Linked DNA regions of Candidatus Puniceispirillum marinum IMCC1322. Each later gene encodes a partner of the first gene's protein in a complex. Links are inferred from orthologs where the notes say so. Each region holds a gene or a part of one and is shown on either strand. Other genes may lie near its edges.

What was found.
Region 2: the proteins of tsaD (region 1) and tsaE are in contact, whole or in part, in a crystal structure (PDB 6N9A), measured with the Thermotoga maritima proteins. The link is inferred for Candidatus Puniceispirillum marinum IMCC1322 from one-to-one orthologs. Residues at the interface, in WP_004082750.1 of Thermotoga maritima: Cys10, Asp11, Arg49, His50, Leu82, Gly84, Gly135, Gly136, Glu154, Thr155, Leu156, Asp157, Asp158, Ser159, Glu162, Asp165, Lys166, Arg169, Leu170, Tyr175, Lys213, Thr214, Leu217, Tyr218, Gln221, Arg222, Asn324; in WP_004082108.1 of Thermotoga maritima: Leu37, Gly38, Lys46, Lys57, Val59, Lys60, Ser61, Thr63, Phe64, Thr65, Leu66, Met67, Val69, Pro71, Tyr82, Arg83, Leu84, Asp86, Asp88, Phe89, Asp93, Ile128, Asp130, Glu131, Arg134.

The regions. Positions count from the first base shown.
Region 1 is NC_014010.1:1,621,511-1,633,761, forward strand. What follows is about bases 9,296-12,251. They hold tsaD (tRNA (adenosine(37)-N6)-threonylcarbamoyltransferase complex transferase subunit TsaD), read left to right. Parts: upstream 9,296-10,214; coding sequence 10,215-11,288; downstream 11,289-12,251. Other genes in these bases: hemC (hydroxymethylbilane synthase), read right to left, coding at 9,296-10,145; SAR116_RS07610 (NAD(P)H-dependent glycerol-3-phosphate dehydrogenase), read left to right, coding at 11,285-12,251. Also shown: SAR116_RS07550 (MFS transporter), read left to right, coding at 6-1,238; SAR116_RS13290 (helix-turn-helix domain-containing protein), read right to left, coding at 1,297-1,692; SAR116_RS07560 (Y-family DNA polymerase), read right to left, coding at 1,752-3,104; SAR116_RS07565 (LexA family protein), read right to left, coding at 3,104-3,493; SAR116_RS07570 (nuclear transport factor 2 family protein), read left to right, coding at 3,832-4,161; SAR116_RS07575 (ABC transporter substrate-binding protein), read right to left, coding at 4,293-5,171; SAR116_RS07585 (heme biosynthesis protein HemY), read right to left, coding at 5,718-7,055; SAR116_RS07590 (hypothetical protein), read right to left, coding at 7,055-8,206; SAR116_RS07595 (uroporphyrinogen-III synthase), read right to left, coding at 8,203-9,003; more of hemC, read right to left, coding at 9,123-9,295.
Region 2 is NC_014010.1:1,382,302-1,394,309, reverse strand. The notes cover bases 5,811-8,523. They hold tsaE (tRNA (adenosine(37)-N6)-threonylcarbamoyltransferase complex ATPase subunit type 1 TsaE), read left to right. Parts: upstream 5,811-6,774; coding sequence 6,775-7,272; downstream 7,273-8,523. Other genes in these bases: addB (double-strand break repair protein AddB), read left to right, coding at 7,370-8,523; ahcY (adenosylhomocysteinase), read left to right, coding at 5,811-6,754. Also shown: polA (DNA polymerase I), read left to right, coding at 1-1,774; SAR116_RS06460 (response regulator transcription factor), read left to right, coding at 1,935-2,627; SAR116_RS06455 (sensor histidine kinase), read left to right, coding at 2,727-4,355; RNase adapter RapZ, read left to right, coding at 4,365-5,243; more of ahcY, read left to right, coding at 5,360-5,810; more of addB, read left to right, coding at 8,524-10,378; double-strand break repair helicase AddA, read left to right, coding at 10,368-12,008. UniProt on the Escherichia coli protein: Required for the formation of a threonylcarbamoyl group on adenosine at position 37 (t(6)A37) in tRNAs that read codons beginning with adenine.

The DNA.
Region 1 (12,251 bases):
AAACCTTGTCCCTTTTTCAAAACGCTGCCATTCGTGCACATAAAGTCCCCGTCCATATGCTTGGCATTAGCCAGATTGTGGCTTATGGCGCGTTATTTTATGCGTTTGCGCCGCTTAAAACGCATATTGCAACCTTATTAGATACATCCGAAGCCATAGTCATGACTATTTTAAGTCTGGCGATAGTCACGCAGGCCTTATTAACACCCCTGGTTGGTAGCTGGGCTGACCGGTTTGGTGCATTGAATGTTCTCAAGCTGGGATTTTTACTAGGCGCAAGTGGCTTCTTTGGTCTTGGCGCATTGGAATTTGCATTCCTGACCAGCTTTTACTGGCTTGGCCTCTGCTTTGTCTTAATCGGTATCGGCCTTGCCATGTCCACCTATGAGGTTGCCTTTAGTGCCGCCGTGCAGTTTGACGAGATCAATTCACGAAAGAATATTTCCATAATCTCTTTTTATGGCGGCGTTGCCAGTACTCTCACATGGATATCGATCTATCCGCTTATCAGTGTTATAGGATTGCTTTATGCCTGTCTGGTATTGGCTGCCATTCTTCTGGGTTTCAGCTGGCTAATATCAAGATATAAGCACGAACGCTATCATCCGGCCAAACAGACCAAAGCCGAAAGCAAACCATTCCGATGGGGCTTGCTTTCCACAGCCGAAAAGCGGGCCATCATTATCCTCGCCAGTGCCGGCGGCTTTGAATATTTTTTATTTTCGGCCACAACGTTATTATGGGTTAACTGGTTCCAGCTACAATTTGAAAATGCTTTTCTTGCTGTCATTCTAGCTAGTATTTATGGCCCGTTTCAGGTTGTAGGCAGACTTGTTGAAATGAAATTTGGCCATCATATCGATGCCCGCATTACCGGTCTCGTGGCTGGTCTTTTGATACCACTGTCGCTGATATCCCTATTGGCTGGCACTTTGCCTTTAGCGATAGTGGCTATGGCATTATTTGGTATGGGACATGGTATTTTGACGGTGTCTTTTGGCTTTGTGACCAATCTTTATTTTGGCGCTGATGTATATGGTCGGGCTAAAGGCTGGATCGGTATGCCGCGTGTTGTCGGTTTGGCAATTGGCCCAAGTATTGGCGGCTTTTTACTTGCCTTTAGCGAACATGTTTTCATATCTGTTATGATTATGTTTGCCATCGCCAGCGCGTTGCTATTTGCCAGCCTGATGCTGATCAAGCCAACAAACCCCGTGCATATAGCATCCACGCGCTAGGTTGCTTGCAACCAGAAATGCCATAGGCCTAAATAGGCTAGGTGATTTACGTTTTGATCTAGAGTTTTTGAATAAGCAGGTTAATTTTTTTCAACCGTTTGGACAGAATTTTCTGCTCTTCATTTATTTCGTTTATTTCAGATTTTAGATTTGAAATTAACTTTCCGGTGCGGCCTCTTGCTGGCTTTGTTGCGCTGCCGCTATGGCCTTCTTCGGCAATGAAATAGGTCGGACTGACGCCCAATATACCAGCCATTGATACAAGCTTATTAACACGGGGTTCGCTGCTATCATTTTCCCATGATGCAAGCGTTGATGGGTTAACACCAACAAGATGAGCGAGCATGTTTAGGCTTAATCCAACTTGCTCACGGCATTTGAAAATTCTGCCGCCAAGAGTGCTATCAATATTGCCATCTGACAGGATATTAGAAGATGAATTTTTAACGGGCACAATTTATCCTATTTACGACTCTAGTCCAAAATAAGCCATTGATAGTTTAAAGTCAAATTTCAGCCCTTTGTATCTGCATCACCTTCATCACGACGGTCATCCTGTCGATTGCCTGTATGCTGGCGTCTGTTATCAGGCTGGAAAAAATTATCTTGTGCAGAGGCCAATGGGATATCAGCCCAACTTGTTGTGTAATGGGGGGATCGGTATTTCTGTGGCGCATACCAGCCTCTAGGCCGCTTAAGCTGACCATATTGAATACTGCCGACGCCAAATTTCTGATTAATGACATCACAGCTTTCGATCAATTTGCTGTTACGCGGGTTTTCCGTATGGAACAGCATGTCCGGGCGCGCCTCTGCCCGGCAAAGATCCAGCAGCAGAATACCTGCCTTTTTATAGTGGTGGCCCGCACGATATATGTTTTTCAATATCTGCTGGGCTGCTTTGTGAATTTCCTGCGTGCTATTTGTGGCGGGGATCATGCCCATCGTCTGTGCATTCGAATATTGCGGCTGGTTCTGCTGGAACGCATTCGTCCGGATAAAAACACTAAGCCCGCCAGCCACCATCTTGCCCTTGCGCAATTTGGCTGCCGCCATAGTGGCAAAGGTTGATACAATATCATGCAGCGCGTCATAGTCGTCGATGCTTTTGCCAAAGCTTCGTGACACGCAAATACTTTGCTTATCTTGCTGTTGCGTATCCAGCGACAGGCATATCGTGCCACGCAATTCTAGCGCCGTCCGCAGACCTGTCACCCCCATATTTTTGCGGATCCAGCCATCTTGAAGGCGGGCAAAACCTGCGGCTGTCTGAATACCTTGTGCATTTAGCCTTTTGCCTAAACGCCGGCCTATGCCCCATATGTCGGTTATCGCCGTATTCTGCAAGGCACCCTCTAATTGGGCGGCTGTATCTATGCAATATACGCCGCGTGCCAACTTGTTCCTTTTGGCGATCCGGTTAGCCAGCTTGGCAAGTGTCTTGGTCTGGCCAATGCCCACTGATACCGGAATGCCAGTCCATTGTTTAACAGTGCGGCAAATATCATGGGCATAATCGACAAGCCCGTGCGGCGCGAAACCTGACAGATCGAGAAAACATTCATCAATCGAATATATTTCGGCTTGTGGCGCGAATGTCGATAATATGCTCATGACGCGATGGCTCATATCACCATAAAGCGTATAGTTGCTTGACCGGATCAATATCCCTTGCTGGCGAAACCTGTCCTTGTGTTTGAAATATACATCGCCCATCAGCACGCCGATCGCTTTGGCTTCGTTCGAACGCGCGATAACGCAGCCATCATTATTAGACAGGACAATGAGGGGCTTGCCTTCCAGCGCTGGCTGAAAAACGCGTTCGCAGGAACAATAGAAATTATTACAGTCGATAAGCGCGAACATTATTTCAAAGACCGGATACTATATGTGACAACACCCCATATATGACTGTCTTCGGGGATCTCCAGACAAGGATAGTCAGGGTTTTCAGACTGTAAAAACCAGCCTTCCTTATGCTGACCCAAACGCTTCACGGTGAATTCATTGTGAATCGTCGCAATCACAATGTCATTTATCTTTGGGGTTAAGCTGCGATCCACCATCAACAGATCGCCTGAATGAATGCCTGCCCCTGTCATCGAATCGCCTGCAACGCGCAGAAAAAATGTCGCCGCCGGATTTTCAATCAGATGCGCGTTCAGATCCAGAGTGCTATCGATATAATCCTCGGCAGGACTTGGAAACCCAGCAGAAACAAACGGAACGGAGATTGAGAACGATAATAGATACATGTACTGAACAAACTAAAACAACAAACAGAAAAAGAACATAACAAGAACATTTGGGAAAGCCAAGCGTGGAAATGTCTAAATTTCTGAATCAATTCAACTGGCCTTACCAATCACCACGTAACCAAAACAAATAAAGAGATAAAAATGGCAAAAGCATTTATTGCAGGTTTAATTTCAGTGAAAAATTTAGATGGTTTCGGCATGCGCATATGACCAATGCTCAATAATTAGGCATGCGCATAAATCAATTGAAAAACCCCTTGACCCGGAAAAGCATATAAACCTTTAATACCAAACGGTACATTATGTAATAATATTTCAGTAAAGGGAGAATACCGATGGGCCTATATGACAAACTCAACCAGACGATGGACAATAGAGACGTAGACGCATATACGCATTTGCTTCATGACGATTTTACCGTTGTCTTTCACAAATCAGGCAATTCTTTCCCTAAGGACGAATGGTGCTCAATGGTCAAAGAAATGATGGCTAACGAAAAATTTGTCCAGGAATCTTCACGCTTGGTCTATGAAAATGATGATATCATAGTTTCACATAGTTTTATGTCTTACCCAGATGATTCTAGAGAAGCTGTCATGTTAGTTGCCATGCTGAAGGATGGAAAAGTAATCCGCATGGAAACCGGCGCAACAAGTTTAAGTTAAATCTTAGACTGATATGTAAGCCTTTAAGGCTTACATATCAGTGATATAGGTGAGGTCATGGCGCCCGATGCCAGAGTTATATTCGGCTTTCAGGCACTTACATGCACAGCTAGATAAGCATTACCGCCAGTTTAGTAGCTCATACATATAGAGTCATATGGATGTCGTTGGCTAATTTTTCCATCAAATGCGAATATATCCAGCATGGCGTTATATCCTGCATCAGTAATGCTCATTTCTACAGGCCAGCATCCCATATTCTGATAGGCATGGATGCATTGCGTTAAGACCGCTTCATCAATTTGTGGAAATAGGGATTTTTCTGCTATTGCAATTTCTGCCGCAGGTCTGGTTGCCACATATTGTCTGGTTCTCGCATAAGCTCGACAAAAAGCTTGACCGTCTTCAGTTTTCAACCATTCCGGCATAGCCGCCAAACTAGAAAATGCACAAGGGCCAACCATCGGCCCTAGAGCCGCAACAACATAGCCAACGCCATCTGCTTCAAGTTGCTGAGGAGCAGGTCCTTGCTGATGTATATACTGACCTTGCCCCTGCCTATACGCAGCATCCATTTCCTTGGCGTTGCCGGAATCAATAATATTGATTTTAGCAATATCTATACCTGCTTTGTGGCAAGCATACTTGAACATTGTCATTGGTTGACCGCCATGATGCACAAGCACGTCAGCACCTTCAAGAGACGACCATTCAAAATCATTGTCATTATCCCGGCCGCTGATAAAAAATCCATCCATGTTGTTGATCAATGCAAAATGCCGCGCCTCAGGCTGATGGCCATTTTCCAGAGATGTGAAGCCCTGACTGATGGTAGATTGCACAACTTGTGCAGTGCCATCTTCCAGCGCATTTAAAGCCGACACCCCAGGCTCAGCGACACTCCAATCATATTCAAACCCTTCTTCAGCCAGAAAACTGCCTGTCATAGTTGAAATTAATGGTGAATAAAAAGCGGAGAACAAAGTAAATTGAAGATGAATTTTAGCCATCAAAGAAGCCCCAATAAATTTACATACTGTACTAATACTAACTCACAAAAGCACCCCATAGCTACCCACGTTTCTGGATATAATCAGCCTAATCAACCTCTACAAATCTCTGAAAAGAATTACTTGTGAAAATTACCCATTCATAATGAGGCATGCTTCAGATGAACGAGTGGCTATTTTAGCTGATTTGGTACGAAGGCTGATACTGACTCTGTCACTTCGGTAATGCTACCGCACATCAGCAGGAACACGCCTGACGAAGTGATAAATACCAAAACGGACACGGATATATGAGGATTGATTGTACGTCATTCTGTACGTCACCTGACCTGCTAGCCCAATAAATTATTACATATCAGTCATATAGGTGAGGTCATGGTGCCCGATGCCAGAATCGAACTGGCGATTGATGATTACGAATCAACTGTTATACCACTTAACTAATCGGGCTAATCTATAGCTCTAGGTGCCATATTTGGTATAATTTGCTTTACCAATTTTGACAATCCAGCTGTTTAGATCTGTCAATCTGGCTAATAAGACACGTCAGACAGGCTCATCAAACAACGGCGTCACCCGGTCTGGCCGTTGCCAGACAAGCTGGGCAAAGCTGTCGCAATCCGGGCAATGGCTTTGCCAGTCATCATGCAGGCTCCTACAGGCACCACATTGCCAGCCTTGCGGGCGCGGGGCTTTACTGGCCGCAACAAGGGCAGCATTGGCATCGTCCTGATGACCATGCGCTTGTGCAATACGTGCTGCCACCTGCCACGCATCGGCATCACGACGGCTTTCGGGTATCGCTGTGATCTGCCCTGCGGCTTCGCCATCCAGTCCCACATCAAGCGCCTGATTGGCAATAATGCACCGCGCCGCATCAGCTATATCCTCATCAGCTGGTATCAGCGTCATCAGCTTGGCAATAAACCCACCATCATTTACCTGCCATGCTGGCTTCAGCCGGTTGGCGACCTCGATATGCGGGATGATGCCAAAAGCCTTTTCCAGTACTTTAACCGCTTTCCGGTTAGCCCCTGTTTCAAGATATATATCGCTGAGCATAAGCACCGCTGGCAAAAATCCCGGCACGTCCTTGATAATTCGTATCAGCACCTTTTGCGCGCCCTGACGATCGGCATTCTGCGCATGTTCACACGCATCCATATATAGCAATGCCGTACGTTGTGACTGAATATTGTTGCCGTCTTCATCTGATCCCGATTGTCCAGATCGCCGCTGGCTAGCAAGCACATCAAGCGCTGGCAAGGCGGCTTGCCAATTATGTCTAGCCGCTTCAAGTTGGACGATATGCGCGGCTGCCAATGTCGATTTAGGCCGCAATGCCAACGCCTTGCGGGCCGATGCAAGCGCGGCATCAGGCGCATCATCATCAAGCGCTAATCGCATCATGCCTATATGCCCCAGAAACGCGCTGTCATCTTCGGCAATCAGGCTGGTGAAATATCGTCGCGCAGCTTGATGATCACCGGCCAGAGCCGAAGCCTGTGCGGCCAGTAGGTTGGTTAGTTGCGGCGCATCCAGCAAACGGCGCGCGCGTGCGGCCTGGCGCTTGGCTTCGGCGGGTTCACCTGCCGAAACCGCCATCAAACCCAATGTCAGCGCCTTATGACCGGCCACATCGCGGCGCTTCTGCACCGAACTGCCAAGCCAGCCTGGCAATGATTTTATCAGCCGGTAAAGCCGATCAAAAAACACCATGCCCAGCGCAAATATAATGACCAGCGCCACCGCAAGGCTGGTGCGCATCTCGAGCCGCCATCCCAGCCACTCGACCTGCACATGGCCTGGTTGCGCGGCCAGCCAACTCGCCGATGCCGCCGCGGCCAGAATGAACAGAAATAAAACCGCAAGCCGTATGAGCATTACCCAGCCTCGGCCATATCTGCCAGCACCGCGGCCACAAGCTGTGATATCGCCGCATCAAGCGCATAGCGCGCCATGGCCGCTGTCTGCCATTCGGTCAAAGCGGGCACATCACCCCCTTGCCATGCTTGCACCACCTTCAATGCGGCATCAAAATTCTGTATTGTTACAGCCGCCTCAAACGCCGCAAGCTGACCTTCGGGGCTATCAACCGCAAGGTCTGTCGCGCGCAGATTAACCAGCTTGCCAAGCTTGGCACCTGCTTGTCCCAGCAAGGAGTCATCCTCGTCTTTGCTATGTAATGTATCAGCCATGGCGGCAATCACCTGATCCGCATCACGCAGCAAGTCAGCACGGCTTGGTGGGTTTTGCACCAATATGGCAGAAAGGCTATCCACGTCAAAATCGAGACCACCTGTTATCACAAGCGCCTGTAAAATATTATCCCACTGGCTTACTGGACGACCAGCCATATTGTCAGCCAGTAAGCCACTAACTGCCACCAGCGCCGCTTGTGACAATATAGCGGCTGGTTGCGCTGGTTGCATGGGTTGCGACACATCACGCGACAACAGCTTGGCTGTTTCCGCTTCACCTGTTGGCACCACAGTGTCCGCGTCTGTTGTCTGGTCTGTTTTCGGGCCTAGGGCATCGGTAATCGATGATGATACTGCCCTGTCATTTGCCAGCGCAGCCATTGCCGCCAGATTATCTTCGACCTTGCTAAGACGCGTCGCCAGCATTGCTAGACGTTTTGCCGCTTCGTCACTTGCAACCGCGCCTGTTGGCAAAGCCGCGGCCTGTTGGGCAATCTTTGCTTCCAGATCAAGGCGGATCGCGCTATCGGCCTGTTTATTATCATCAACCAGCCCTTCCAGCGCGGTCAGCCGCAACGTCAAGGCATCCACCTGTTCGCGAACAACATCCTGTTGTCCCAAGGCGGTCTGATTTTGACTTTGATAAAGGCTGTATGACGCCACCGCGATGCTGATAACAGCCAGCGCCACTGCCGAGACAATGCCAGCAGACATCCCCGTAGCATTTTTTGCTGGTATGGTCGGTTCACGATCAGATGATGTGGCCGTTGCCGGTTTTTCGACCGCATCGCCTTCAATCGTATCAGCAGACGGTTTTTTTACCTTCGAAGTCATCCTGCACTGCCCTTATCTATTACCTGCCGCCTCTGGTTGGCCTGCCGATCCACTAATGTCGCGATCGCCAGAATACGGCTGCGAGACGGTCTTTTGCTGACCCATATATGTTGCCAGCCCGCCCCTGCCGCATCAGCAATCGCCGCACTGCCTGCGATGATGCTTACTCTGCTTCTATGTTGCCACAAATTTCCCGCTTTAAGCAATTCGACAAACAAGGCTGCCGTGCGCACTGACATAAGGATGACCGAAACCATTCCTCCATCTTCGAGATGCTGTGCAACTGCCGGATTGACAATTTCAACAGGAACCATGTCATAAACCGGCATATCAATGACGCTGATATCATGCGCCGCAAGGGCGGTCTGCATGTCAAAACTTTTTTGCTGTGCTGATGGCCATAGAACAGCCCGACCACTAGCCAGCTTTGCCGTCAGGATTTTCGGCACCAGCCCCGAACCCCCGCCATGGCCAACCGTTACATCCTTGAACCCCACCAACCGTGCTGCAATGCCTGTTGCCGTGCCGACAACAAAGACCGGCTTATCTAACCAAGCTGCCAGTCTTGGTGTTTCCAGTCTTGGTGTTTTGGCAAAACAGGCAACAGCATTTCGGCTAGTAAAAATCACCGCTGAAATCGTTTTCGAATCTGGGAGCTCATAGTGGGCATGTGGCACCAATCGCATCACCGGCATAGCCATAGCCGCCACCGCGCGTCTTTGCAGTGACGCCACATCACGCATCGCATCGGTATGAGGGCGAGTGGATAATGTCAGATGGTGCTTTTGATATGCCATCGTATCACTTTGCTTGATCCAGCTTGAACAATCGACAGGGCTATAATTTTAAACATAGCGCATTTTGCATAGTGATGCTGAGCTTTATTATCCGGCGCTTTCAAAATTGCTGTTCTGGCCTAGGCCAGAAAACCACGTCCACCCGCATCATCAAGCAACGCCACACCAACTTTGATACCAAGCGCTACCGCCTCATCCTTGCTAGCTGTCATTGTTCGACGAAAGGCGGCGCTACCATCGCTGCTAAGCACCATACCATCCAGACGAAGTGTCTTATCATCAACAAAGCGGGCGCTGGCGGCAATGGGTGTGTGACAGGATCCGTCAAGATGCGCCAGCATCGCACGTTCGGCAGTAACCTCGATCGTACTATTGACACATGCCAGTGGGGATATCGCATCAAACACCGCTTGCTGGCGTATCGCCTTTTCACCTTGCGCCAGGCTTGGGTCACATAGCTGAACGGCCAATGCGCCTTGCGCCGCCGCCGTCGGCATCAGCTTTTCGTCAAGCGGGGTATAATCAAGCGACAGTTTCAGACGTTTCAGCCCCGCAACCGCCAGAATGATCGCGTCATAATCACCCTGATTGAGCTTGGCAATCCGTTTATTGATATTGCCACGCAAAAGCTTGATACGCAGATCGGGGCGATGATGAAGCAATAACGCTCGGCGTCGCACTGAAGATGTGCCCACGATAGCACCATCAGGCAGCGCATCAAGATCCGCATAGCTTCCAACCAGCGCATCACGGCGGTCTTCACGTGGCAAAACCGCACCAATCATTGTACCAGCGGCAAAATCACTTTCCATATCTTTCATGGAATGCACAGCCGCATCACTTTCTCCGGCTAGCAGACTGCGTTCCAGCTCTTTAATGAAAACACCTTTACCGCCTACCTCGACAAGCGGCCGATCAAGAATAAGATCACCCTTGGTGGTAAACGGTTCAATCCGGCTTGCAACCGGTTTCAAGGCCACCCGCACAAGTTCGGCCTGCGCCATCGCAAGCGTTGACGCACGACTGGCAAGCACAAGAGGGGTGGCAAAAAAATAACTAGCGTCAGGTTTCATCACCGCCATATCTAATGCGCCAACGCCCGCTTGCATAGCCCAAAAAAACGCCAAAAAATCTAGTGTCATCTGCTTGCGCCATGATACCATGCCGCAAATTTCGATATTGTGACCTGAAAATCTGGAAAGACCCCCCTAATGGCAAAAGATTTTACCATCCTTGGCATCGAAAGCAGTTGTGACGAAACCGCCGCCGCCATCGTCAGTGCCGATAAATCGATCCATGCCAATAAAATTGCGTCACAAATCGAAACCCACGCCAAACATGGTGGGGTTGTTCCCGAGGTTGCCGCACGAGCACATCTGGATATGATTGATGATGTTATTGCCGCGGCACTTGCCGATGCTGATATGACATTTGACGATATTGACGGTATTGCCGCCACTGCTGGGCCTGGTCTTATTGGCGGGGTTATTGTTGGCACTGTTGCGGCCAAGGCAATCGCCGCCGCCAGATCCATCCCCTATTATGCTGTCAATCATCTTGAAGGCCACGCGCTTAGCGGCCGCTTATGCAGTGATATCGGTTTTCCCTATCTTTTATTGCTGGTGTCTGGCGGACATACCCAGCTTCTGGCGGTCACCGCGCCTGGCACATATCATCGCATGGGCACAACGATGGATGATGCCGCTGGCGAGGCTTTTGACAAATGCGCTAAAATCATGGGGCTTGGCTATCCGGGCGGCCCTGCCATTGAAACTGCCGCCGCCTCAGGTGACGCCAAATCGATTCGTCTGCCACGCCCATTACGCGGCGCAGATAATTGTCATTTTTCCTTTTCCGGACTGAAAACCGCTTTGGCTACAAAACTGGCGCATTTAGGCGGTGTCCAGACAGCGCCAATTCATGATCTAGCGGCCAGTTTGCAGGCCGCCATTGCCGATTGCCTTGCCGACCGCACTAAACGCGCGATGCAGATTTTCGCCACCCAAACCAGCACCAGCCACACCAGCACCACCAACACCCTTGTCATTGCTGGCGGCGTTGCTGCCAATAAGGCTATTTTTGCCCGGCTTCAGACCGAAGCTGATGCGGCTGGATTTCAGATTATTGTGCCACCGGCAAAATTATGCACAGACAATGCCGCGATGATCGCTTGGGCAGCGCTTGAACGTCACGACCAGCCAGACCAGCTGGATTTTGAACCGCGCCCCCGCTGGCCACTTGATCCCGCCGCTACCCCACCACCTGGTCGTGGGGTGCGTCAATGACCATGACGCCGGTAATCATAGGGGGCGGTAGCTGGGGATGCGCCATTGCCAGTGCCTTAATCCGCACAGGCCAGCATGTTGAGCTTTTGGTGCGCCGTCAGGCAACCGTCGATGCGCTTGCCGCTGGCCAATGTATGCAATTGCCTGATGCCGCACAGATGCCACCAATGGCAGCCAGCCTTGCACCTGCATGCCTGCAAACGGCCAGTATGATTTTTGTTGTTGTTCCGGTTGCCGCCAATCCAGCCGCCTTTGATACCATTGCCACGCATGGAACAGCTGGTGTACCGGTCATTTTATGTGCCAAGGGTATCTCAAGCCATAATGGCCAAGACGCCCAACTCCTGACCCATGCCGCACAACAGGCGTTACCTGATCATCCGATCGCGGTCTTTTCTGGACCCAGTTTTGCTGATGAGGTTTTAGCTGGCCTTCCTGCCGCCCTTGTTGCCGCCTCAACATCACCCGCGGTTCTAGAGATGATTCAAACCGCCTTTCAGCATAGCAATATCCGCGTTTATACCCATAATGATCCCGATGGGCTGGCGCTGGCGGGGGCGATGAAAAATGTTGTTGCCATTGCCGCCGGATGCGCCGTGGGGCTGGGGCTTGGCGACAATGCCAAGGCGGCAATCATCACCCGTGGACTGGCCGAAATCGCCCGCCTGAATCATGCCATTGGCGGCGATGCCGAGACCATTTTTGGACTTGGTGGCGTTGGCGATCTGGCGCTAAGCTGTGCGGGGCCACATTCGCGTAACATGGCTTTTGGCCTTGCCCTTGGCGCTGGTGATGCTGTGCCGGACAAGCTTGCCGAAGGTAGCCGCACCGTCGCCGCATTGGCGTTAATGGGGCGTCACAAAAAGGTTGATCTGCCAATCACCAATGCGATTGACATGGTGCTGAACCATGGACAGAATTTAGATGACGCCGTCAAGGCATTGCTGGCGCGCCGCCCCGGCA
Region 2 (12,008 bases), 250 kb from region 1 along the record:
GGTTGGTATATCGATGGCAATAGCGCCAGGTCAGGCCTGTTATATCCCGTTGCGGCATGGGGCAACAAATGACAGCGCGGTGGGTAGCGGCGTGGCTGTGCAGGGTGGTCTCAATTTTTCGGATGATGATACGCCAGCCCATTATCCGCAGCTTGATTTTGAAACCGCCATGGCAGAAATCAAACCCCTTTTTGAAGATCCGGCAGTGCTGAAAATCGGGCATAATTTGAAATATGATGCGCATGTGCTTATGCGCCCTCGAAATGGCGGCATAAATCTGGCGCCTGTTGACGACACTATGTGCCTTTCATATGTGTTGGATGGGGGGCGTGTTGAACGTCATTCGATGGATTATCTGGCAGGTCACTGGCTTGACTATACAACGATTAAATTTTCTGACGTCTGTGGCAAAGGTGCCAAACAGATACCGTTTAGCGAGCTTGCGCCCGAGGCCGCTCTCGATTATGCCGCTGAAGATGCCGATATCACCCTAAGGTTATGGATGATTTTGAAACCCCGCCTTGCAGGTGAAAAGGTGGCTTCGGTATATGAACGCCTTGAACGTCCGCTTATTCCGGTATTGGCGCAGATGGAAAATTACGGCATCACGGTTGATCGCTCTATTCTAGCGCGCATGTCGAATGATTTTGCCACGCGTATGGAAGCGCTGGCACAAGATATTCTGGCATTGGCTGGTGAAGATTTTAACATCGCATCACCTAAACAACTGGGTGAGATTCTATTTGATAAAATGGGATTGCAAGGTGGCAAAAAAGCCAAAACCGGAGCTTATTCTACCTCGGCAGATGTGCTTGAAGATCTGGCGGCATCAGGTGTCGAAATTGCCAGCAAAGTTTTGGACTGGCGGCATCTTGCCAAACTCAAATCAACCTATGCGGACGCGTTGGTCGAATGTATTTTGCCTGCAACAGGTCGTGTGCATACATCATTTTCAATGGTGGGTGCATCAACAGGGCGTTTGTCCTCGTCTGATCCGAATGTCCAGAATATTCCAATTCGTACCAGCGAAGGACGTCAAATTCGCACAGCCTTTATCGCGGCAGAGGGATGTAAACTGATTTCGGTAGATTATTCACAAATCGAATTACGTCTGGTTGCGCATGTGGCTGGCGAGCAAAGTATGATAGAGGCGTTCAAGGACGGTATCGACATTCATGCCCGTACAGCGTCTGAAGTGTTTGGTATCCCCCTGGATCAGATGGATTCGGAAACACGCCGCCGGGCAAAGGCAATCAATTTTGGCATAATCTACGGTATTTCGGCATTTGGTTTGGCGCGGCAATTATCTATTCCGCAAGGCGAGGCACGCGATTACATAGCCTCTTATTTTGAAAATTTCCCTGGCATTCGTGCCTATATGGAACGTATCAAGACCGAAGCGCGCGAAGACGGGTTTGTCGAAACCCTATTTGGACGCCGGATTCATATTACCGGGATGGCAGGTGGCAGTGCTGCGCATCGTGGCTTTGCCGAACGGCAGGCGATCAACGCGCCTATTCAAGGTAGTGCGGCGGACATTATCAAACGCGCCATGATACGCATCCCGCCAGCCTTGCAGGCTGCTGATATTAGGGCCGATATGCTACTTCAGGTTCATGACGAGTTGATTTTCGAAGCGCCAGCGGCTGATGCTGACAATGCGGTGAAACATATCACCCGTATCATGGAAGCTGCAGCCGCGCCGGTGGTCGATCTGAAAGTGCCATTGGTCGCCGAAGCAGGCATTGCCGATAGCTGGGCTGATGCGCATTAATGGGCAGATTAAGGCGTAAATTAGGCTGATTCTGCTGTTATCTTGCCCCATATTAGCCTTGATCGATTGCTATCTGTAAAGTCTGTTAGACGCCGGTAAGCCTAGATAGGCTGATATCTGACCGGTATGAGGTTAAACTGGAGCGCATGGAGAGTGGGTGATGTCTAATCGGATTGCACTTGTTGACGATGACCAAAATATTCTGACATCAGTTTCGCTGATGCTTGAGTCGGAAGGCTTTGATGTTGATTGTTATAATGATGGCGAAGCGGCCCTTCAGGGGATGGCGCGCCAGCCTGTTGAACTGGCTGTTCTTGATATCAAAATGCCGCGTATGGATGGTGTTGAACTATTACAGAAAATACGCAAGAATTCCCAGCTTCCCGTGATTTTCCTGACCAGCAAAGATGATGAGCTTGACGAAGCACTTGGGTTTGGAATGGGGGCTGACGATTATATCACAAAGCCTTTTTCCCAGCGTTTACTGCTTGCGCGCATTCGGGCGGTATTGCGCCGTGCAACCGAAGGTGTGATGGATACTGCCGGTCCCAATGTCATCCATCAGGGTGATCTGGTCATGGATCCTGACCGTCATTTGTGCAGTTGGAAAGGTGAAGAGGTCAAATTAACAGTTACCGAATTTTTGATCTTGCAGGCACTGGCATCGCGCCCCGGCATGGTTAAAAACCGTGATCAGCTTATGGATGCAGCTTATGGCGAATCCATTTTTCTTGATGACCGTACAATTGACAGCCACATAAAGAGACTTCGCCGTAAGATTCGGGCACATGATAACGCATTTGACGGTATCGAAACCCTGTATGGTATCGGCTATAAATATAAGATAGCCTAGTTCAATTCGAAACCAAGCATTATGGCCTACAAATAGGGGCTTGCTTTTGCTTTGGCGATTGGATGTGTGGGATATGCGAGCGGGAGTAAGTTCATTTTAATGAACAGCATAATAGGTCTAACAAAGAAATGTGTTGAACGACTAGGTGAACTCTGTTTGGCACCGTTCCGCATGAGCCGCCTGAGCGCTCGGATCATGGCCATAATGCTATTCCCGCTAGCGGTGTTTCTGGTCGGGTTACTTTCGATTGACCAATATCGTACGACGCTCATCATGTCCGAATTTACCGCATTGGAACGTCAAGGCTTTACCCTGGCACGATCACTTGCCCTTGCCGAAGCTGAGCTTGATGTTGGTATAGCGCGGCGCAAGTTATCACGTCGCACTATGAATCATCTTATTCCTTTGGTTGGCTTTGGCTCTGAATTGCGCGCGCGCGTTTTTCAGCCGGATGGTGCGCTTTTGGCGGATACGATAAGACGTGGATCTGCGCGCGTGCAAACTAATTTACGCCGCCGCGATGGCATCCCCTGGCGTATAAAAATGAAACGCCAGATCCACCATATGATGACGCATGTGACGGCTATGATGAACAATTCAAGCGCGTTGCCACGTTATGCGGAACAGGTCAAACAACATGCCGGTCATTATCGTGAAGTGCAGTCTGCCTTGCGCGGTGAACCCATGCGGATGCTACGCCTGGATCGGCGAAGTAATTTGGTACTGTCAGTTGCCGTACCTATCCAGGATGTTCGGCTTGTTCGCGGTGCTCTATTGGTGTCGATTGGTGGCGGCAAAATAGAAAAAGAACTTGCCGATGTGCATATTGTCTTTCTTGAATTATTCATTGCGGTTCTGCTTGTCACTATAGGCCTTAGTGTATATCTGGCACGGTCGATAACGACGCCAATAACCCAGCTTGCCAATGCGGCTGAAAATCTACGACGCAGTAGCAACCTGTCTGCACGTTTGCAACGCCTGCCTGAACGCAAAGATGAAATCGGGCAATTATCCGAGTCCTTTATCGATTTAACAGATGAATTGCAAAAACGCATGCAGGCAACAGCAGGGTTTGCAGCGGATGTGGCGCATGAGCTGAAAAACCCGCTTTCGTCGTTGCGTAGTGCCGCCGAGACGATCAGTCGTATTTCTGATCCCGTGCAACAGCAAAAATTAATGAATGTTATTTTGCAGGATGTGGAACGACTGAACCGTCTGATCACTGATATTTCACAAGCCAGCCGCGTTGATACGGAAATAGCGGATGAACAGGGCCGCGAAATCGATATTATTGAGCTTGTTGAGAATTTTGTTCAGATGCGCCGCCAAAGTTTTGCCGATCACAGAATTCATCTTGATCTAGATGATGAACCATTAATGACGCGTATTCATGAAGGCCGGATTGTGCAGGTCATTGACAATATTCTTGCCAATGCAGTCTCTTTCAGCCCGCCTAAAGGCGAGATATTCATCACTGTCAAACCTGTTGCGTCAAACAAGGTTGCCATAACCATTCGTGATCAGGGACAAGGCATTCCCGAAAACCGGCTCGAGGCCGTTTTTGCCCGCTTTTATTCCGAACGGCCATCAGGCGAAGTTTTTGGCGAGCATTCAGGTCTTGGCTTATCAATTGCACGGCAGATAGCCGAAGCACATTCTGGAACGTTAACTGCAAAAAATAGCGACAAAGGCGGTGCTTGCTTTACGCTGACCTTGCCATTGGTATAGACTCATTTCATGAATGAAACATCCATTGATATTCAGCTTGTTTTGGTTACTGGCGTGTCGGGCGCTGGCAATTCGACGGCACTCAAAATTCTTGAAGATAGTGGATGGGTGGTTGTCGATAACCTACCTTTGGCATTGATCGACCCTTTGATCGCAATGGAAGTTGAAACGGCTGGTCGTAAATTGGCCATTGGGCTGGATGCGCGCACCAGCGGCTTTGATATTGATCCTGTCAAACGCTTGGTAGAAAATGTCCGCGGTCGTCTTGGTAACGCTGTAAGGCTGGTATTTCTAACAGCATCTGCACAGGATCTAAGCCGACGTTATAACGCGACGCGGCGACAACATCCACTTGCCCCGCATCTCGATCTTGCTGATGCCATCGATCATGATGCCAAGCGCATGCAGGCGGTGGCCGCTTTGGCTGACATTTCAATTGACACTACCGGGCTTGCGCCAGCTGATTTGCGGCGACAGTTGCTGATTGCACTGGAGATTGAAAGCAATAGCCCAATACCTGCGAAACTTCAGAGCTTTTCCTATCGACATGGTGTTCCTGAAAGTGCTGATATTGTTTTAGATATGCGTTTTGCCCACAACCCACACTGGACTGAAGGGTTGCGCATGCAAACAGGTATGGATGATGATATTGACTCATTTTTAAAAGTAGATGAAGCCGTGCAAACGGTCATCGAGCATTTCAAGGCGATGTTGGTACCTATGCTAGCGCGGATGTCGGCCGAAGGTCGTGCACAAATATCGATCGCGTTTGGATGTACTGGAGGCAGACACCGATCTGTCTGGGCGGCAGAGCATATTAGGCAATGGCTGATTGAAAATGGTCATTCAGCATCGATAATACATCGTGAACTTCATTCCCAATCATGATACCTCATTTATAATCACCTGAACTAGGTAGGTTACAAATAAAACGATTACGCCTCTTTAAAAAAACCACAAATTAGGTTACATCCTAGCCATTCATTTATTATAGGATGACTATCATGCAGCAGGATTACATTATCACTGATATCAGCTTGGCTGATTGGGGGCGTAAAGAACTATCGATCGCGGAAACCGAAATGCCTGGTCTCATGGCATTGCGTGACGAATTTGGTGCTGCAAAACCACTTAAAGGTGCGCGCGTTGCTGGTTGTTTGCATATGACAATTCAAACAGGCGTATTGATTGAAACCTTGGTCGCCCTTGGTGCCGATGTTCGATGGTCATCATGTAATATATATTCAACTCAGGATCAGGCCGCAGCGGCTATCGCCAAGGCAGGGGTTCCTGTTTTTGCCAAAAAAGGTGAAACGCTTGCTGAATATTGGGAATATGTTGATCGTACATTCCAATGGTCGAATGGCGAAACAGCTAACATGATCTTGGATGATGGCGGCGATGCAACCATGTATATCCTGCTTGGCGCCCGCGCTGAGGCGGGTGAAACCGTGCTTGCCCATCCGGCATCTGAAGAAGAAGAATATCTTAAGGCACAGCTTGAAACACGTTTAGCTGCTAGCCCGGGCTGGTTTACCAAGCAGCGTGATGCCATCAAAGGTGTATCAGAAGAAACAACCACTGGCGTCTTGCGCCTTTATCAGTTGGCTGAAGCAGGTGGTCTGCCATTCCCAGCCATCAATGTGAATGACTCGGTTACTAAGTCAAAATTCGACAATCTTTATGGCTGTCGCGAATCTCTGGTCGATGCTATTCGCCGCGCTACCGATGTGATGTTGGCTGGCAAGGTCGCTGTCGTTGCTGGTTTTGGAGACGTTGGCAAAGGTTCGGCCGCATCCCTTCGTCAAGGTGGTGCGCGCGTTATGGTAACCGAAGTTGACCCTATCTGTGCATTGCAGGCCGCAATGGAAGGCTATGAAGTTGTGACTATGGAGCAGGCCGCCCCTAAGGCAGATATCTTTGTGACCGCGACTGGCAACCGTGATATCATTACGGTCGATCACATGCGCGAAATGAAAGACCGGGCCATTGTGTGTAACATTGGCCATTTTGATAATGAAATTCAGGTATCGGCTCTGAACAATATGGTCTGGTCAGAGGTGAAGCCGCAGGTTGATGAAATTGAATTTCCTGATGGCAAACGCATGATTCTGCTGGCCAAAGGCCGTCTTGTAAATCTTGGCTGTGCGACGGGTCATCCATCATTCGTGATGTCTGCCAGCTTCACCAATCAGGTGTTGGCGCAGATGGAACTATGGAACGAAGCTGAAAAATACGAAAACAAGGTTTATACCTTGCCACGTCACCTTGATGAAAAGGTTGCGGCCTTGCATTTGGAAAAGGTTGGTGCGTTTCTGTCAACCTTACGGCCTGATCAAGCTGACTATATCGGCGTTGAACAGCAAGGCCCCTTCAAAAGCGAACAATATCGTTATTGATACCTTCACAAGGTCGCTTGATGGCTATTGTAAAATTAGACTTGCAAGATCTGGCCGCAACCGAAAGGTTGGGCCAGTTTTTGTCTCAAGGCTTAGCTGCTGGTGATGTGATCGCATTATACGGGCCGCTAGGTGCGGGTAAATCGGCTTTGGCACGGGCGTTAATTAACAGGCTTTGCCCATATGAAACTGATATTCCCAGCCCTACCTTTACACTTGTGCAGACCTATGACATGCCTGATGGCACCCCCTTATGGCATCTTGACCTCTACCGCATTGAATCACCCGATGATGCCATCGAACTTGGTATTGAGGATGCGCTACTTGACGCTGCCTGCCTGATTGAATGGCCTGAAAGGCTTGAAACCTTATTGCCCGATAGCTGTTTATCGATCCAAATCAATCCCGTTAGTGCTTCGTTGGATAGCCAGATGCGGCAGGTTCAGATTAGCGCCCCAGCCCGATGGAGTGCACGTATCGATGCCCTTGCCAAGCTATTTGCAAAGCCTGACATTTAGGCCGATTACGGTTTTCGAAAAGCCAATATGATTAATATTGTTGCATCATGTTGAATGCTTGCTCGCATTTAAGAACGCTTACTTTTATACTGCTTTTATGCGTGTTTCGTCTGTCTATAATATTCCGGCAGGAACCCCCTTTGCAAAAGAACTTGCCAAGGGGGTTATTCAGCTAGCATCTAGCCCAACCGATCTGGCGCGTGCCATTGTCATGGTGCCATCCCAGCGGGCAGCACAGGCGTTGCGAAGTGCTTTTCTCGATGTCACCAAGGGACAGGCAGCATTATTGCCGCGCATGATACCGATTGGCGATCTTGCAGATGATGTGGCTGACGTGTTTCCAGAGCTTTATGGGGGTGCAGACACCGCGATGTTGCCGCCGGCGATTTCGCCTTTGCGCCGCCAGATGATGTTGGCTAAATTGCTGGGTGGGTTCAAACTTGGTGGCCAGACACCAACCTTCCCGCAAGCTATGATGCTTGCCCATACGCTTGGTCAATTGCTTGATCAACTTTATAATGTTGATGCCAACCCCGATCAGTTGCGTGACATGCTGCCCGAACGTTATTCGGCACATTGGCAGGATATCATCAAACTCCTAACTATTCTGGTTGATAACTGGCCAGCAATTCTAGCTTCAGAGAATGTTATGGATGGTGTCGATCGGCGTAACCGGCTGATCCGCGCGCGCGTAAAAGCATGGCAGGATAACCCACCTGAGACTCTGATCGTCATTGCTGGATCAACAGGTTCGATCATTGCGACGCGTGAACTTATTCGTTGTGTATCTAATTTGCCGAATGGTCATGTTGTTTTGCCTGGCTTGGATAGTGGTGCGGTGCCTGAATGGGACGCAATTAGCCATGATAGCGGCCATCCGCAATATCAGCTTGCCCAGCTTTTGCATTTCATGGATATCACACCATTGGATGTCCAGAACTGGGTGTCCAATCCCGAAAGTCAGCCAGCAACAAGTGCGCGGCGTGATCTGATGCGTGAAGTATTCCGCCCCGCACCAACGACGGCAACATGGCGGCAATTGTCCGAGGACAGGCCCGATCTTGGCCGTGATGCTTTGCAAGGGCTACAAGTTATCGAAACGCATGATCGGCGTGCCGAAGCAGGATTGATCGCGGCTGACCTGCGCGCAACGCTTGAGCATGAAGACCAGACGGCAGCACTGATTACGCCGGACCGCCATCTGGCCGAGGCGGTTATCGCTGAACTGGCGCGCTGGAAAATTACAATTGATGATTCGGCGGGCACAACCCTTCTTACCCATCGGGCAGGGGCGTTTTTGCAGTTGCTGGTGGAGGCGATGCAGGAAAATTTTGCGCCATTGGCATTGCTTGGTGTGCTTAAGCATCCTTGTGCGGCAGGTGGCATGGCACAGGCTGATTTTCGCGCTAAAGTCAGACATATTGAAAAACTGGTTCTGCGGGGCCAACGGCCAGCCCCCGGTCTAGAAGGTTTAGCCATTGCCATTGGTGATGATAAAGATTTGCGGGATTTTATCGCGATCCATATCGCGGTTCCCTTTACCCCCCTTGTTGATGCGTGGCAGGCGCCAGCCCCAACCATGGCAAGCCTTGCCCGTGGACTAGGCCAGACCGCCGAAATGATGGCAGCGCAGACTATGTGTATTCCATCTGATGGACCCGATACAGAAACACGAGTCGCCGATAAGAATGACGGTGCTCTTCATCTATGGGACAATCAAGGCGGCAAGGCCGCTGCCGATCTGTTGAAAAACCTGGTCGAGCATGGGCATGATCAAGCGGTTAATGCCACGGATTTTGCGCAAACGTTAGTACAAATCATGCAGGACATAACAGTGCATGCTGTCCAGCAGTCACATCCAAGGCTGGCTATTCTGGGAGCGGTAGAATCGCGGATGCAAACCGCCGATCATTTGATAATTGCGGGCTTCAATGAAGGTAACTGGCCACCGCAACCGCAAACTGATCCTTGGATGAACAGCGATATGCGCAAAGCCGTTGGTTTGCCGCCACATAACTGGCGTACCAGCCTAAGTGCGCATGATGTCTATATGGCAATTTGCAACCCAAAGGTCACGATCACCCGTGCGCAACGCCAGAATGATGCGGCGACGATCCCAAGTCGCTGGCTACAGCGGATGGATGTTGTGCTATCGGCTCTTGGCATTGCCAAAGCGCTTGATCGTGGTGATGAAAAGTTTGAATGGCTTGCGATATTAAATCCTAAAACGATACCAAACCGTATAAAGCGTCCAGCGCCAAAACCGCCACTAAGCGCGCGCCCACGAAAGTTTTCGGCTACCGAGATCGATATGTGGATCAATGATCCATACGCGCTTTATGCCAAGAAGATTCTAAAGCTTCGTCAACTTGACGATATTGACCGTCCACCAGATGCGGCTTTGCGCGGCACATTATTTCATAATGTGCTTGCCGATTTTACCCGCACTTTTCCTTCTGGGTCTTTGCCTGATACCGCGTATCAAGACTTGCTGGCCATAGGTAAAACGCATTTTGCCGATCAATGGGCAACGCCTGATATCCGTTATTTCTGGTGGCCCCGGTTTGAGATGGTTGCAGGTTGGATTATTGAAACAGAAAAGCAGCGCCGTGATGATCTTGCTTTCATACATGCCGAAAAGAAAGGCAGCACCATATTGACCGGGCCGGCTGGCCCCGTTGAATTATCGGCGCGTGCTGATCGGTTGGAAAAAACCAAGGATGGTACATGGCACATAATTGATTATAAAACCGGTATTGTCCCATCAAAAAGCAAGGTTGCTTCAGGTCGCGCTACCCAGCTTCTGGTCGAAGCCTTGATCGCATGGGATGGCGGTTATGATGATAAGCCAGGTTGCGACATTGCCAAGATGCAATATTGGAAACTAAGTGGCCGTAAAAACAAGATTGGTGATATTTACGATGTGTTGCCTGATGATGGGTCGCCGGAAAACACCCGCGACATGATGCAGTCGCTGATCACGCTGTTTGATGATCCCGAAGCCACCTATCCAGCTGAGCCAAACATCAAATTCAAGCTATCCTATAATCCTTACCGGCATCTGGCGCGGATAAGCGAATGGCAACAGGAGGGGCATGATGAATGATCTTATTCAGCGTGCCAGCATAGAACAGGCGCGCGCATCTGATCCGATGGCATCGGTCTTTGTCTCGGCCAATGCCGGAACAGGCAAAACCAAATTATTGACTGACCGGGTTCTGCGTCTGCTTTTGTCAGGTGCAGAAGCCGACGGTATTTTATGTGTTACCTATACACGCGCGGCGGCGGCAGAAATGCGCAACCGTATTTATGCGCGTCTGGCTCGGTGGGCTGTTATTTCAACAGCTGATCTGACCAAAGATCTGCAAGCAATGGGAATTGTTGCACCATCACAGGGAAATATTCGTCTGGCGCGCATGCTGTTTGCCAAGATACTTGATAATGACAATGGCCCACGTGTTGAGACAGTGCACTCATTTTGCCAGTCCATTTTGCGCCGCTTTCCGATTGAAGCCGGCATTGCGCCAAATGCAAAGCTGGCAGACGATGCCGAACAGGATCGTCTTAAGTCAATTGCCAAAGTTGCGGTGATGAACAGCCTAGATCCTGCAATACAGATAGCCGTGGCAACTATTGCTAACCAGAGTTCCGAAGGACAAGCGACTGAAATTCTCACCGAGTTCTTGCGGCGTGTGCCTGCGCTTGACGATATCGACACCTTATCCCGCTTACAGGCACATTTCCGTGATGATCTTGATATGCCTGAGGCGGATTTTGTAACCCAGCATATTGCAGAGGCATTGGCAAAAATCGATGATGAGGCCTTACGTGCGGTGGCAGTGGCTTTACAGAATGCTAAAACCGAAACCCAGCGCGATCGTGGTGCCGCGTTTTTTGCGTGGTTGGCACTTGATGACGAAATGCGCATTGCGAGGTTGAATTTGCTGGTTGATGCGCTGTTCACGACAAAGGGCCCACGTGCTGACCGGAACCTGTCCAATGCTGACATCCGTGCTGAATATCCTCCCATTGTCGATGTCCAGCGTGCGGTCATTGATATTCTGACCCCCATTTTACATATGATGGCAACGGATCGGTGCCGCGAGTTGACCACGGCATTATATATTTTTGGGGCAGCGTTCCAGCGTCATTATCAAAGCCTGAAAGAAAGTCGTGGTCTGCTCGATTATGATGATTTGATCGCTGTGACCAACCGTCTGCTTGCCCGAAGCGAAGCTGCACAATGGGTGGCGTGGAAACTTGACAATGGTATAGGTCATGTTCTGGTCGATGAAGCACAAGATACAAGTCCCGCGCAATGGACTTTGTTACTTCGCCTTGTTGAGTCATTCTTTGACGGCAGTGATATGCCTGTTGCGGCCAGCTCTATTGCTTCGGACACTGCAGATATGGACATCGCACCGCGCAGTGTTTTTGCTGTTGGTGACTTTAAACAATCGATCTATTCATTTCAGGGCGCTGATCCAAAGGTGCTTGGCGAGAACCGTACATTGCTTCGCAATAAGGCGATGGCGGCTGAGATTGATTTTCGGGCTTTATCTTTATCGGTGTCGTTCCGGTCAACGGCACCCATTCTTGGTTTGGTCAATGATTTGATCCCTGACCTTGACGGTATTGAGGATTTTGTAAGCCATGATCTCGCGCGTCGTCATAAAGGTGGTTTTGTCGAAGTCTGGCCTATCATTGACGCGCCGGTTGATGAGGAAAAGACAGAA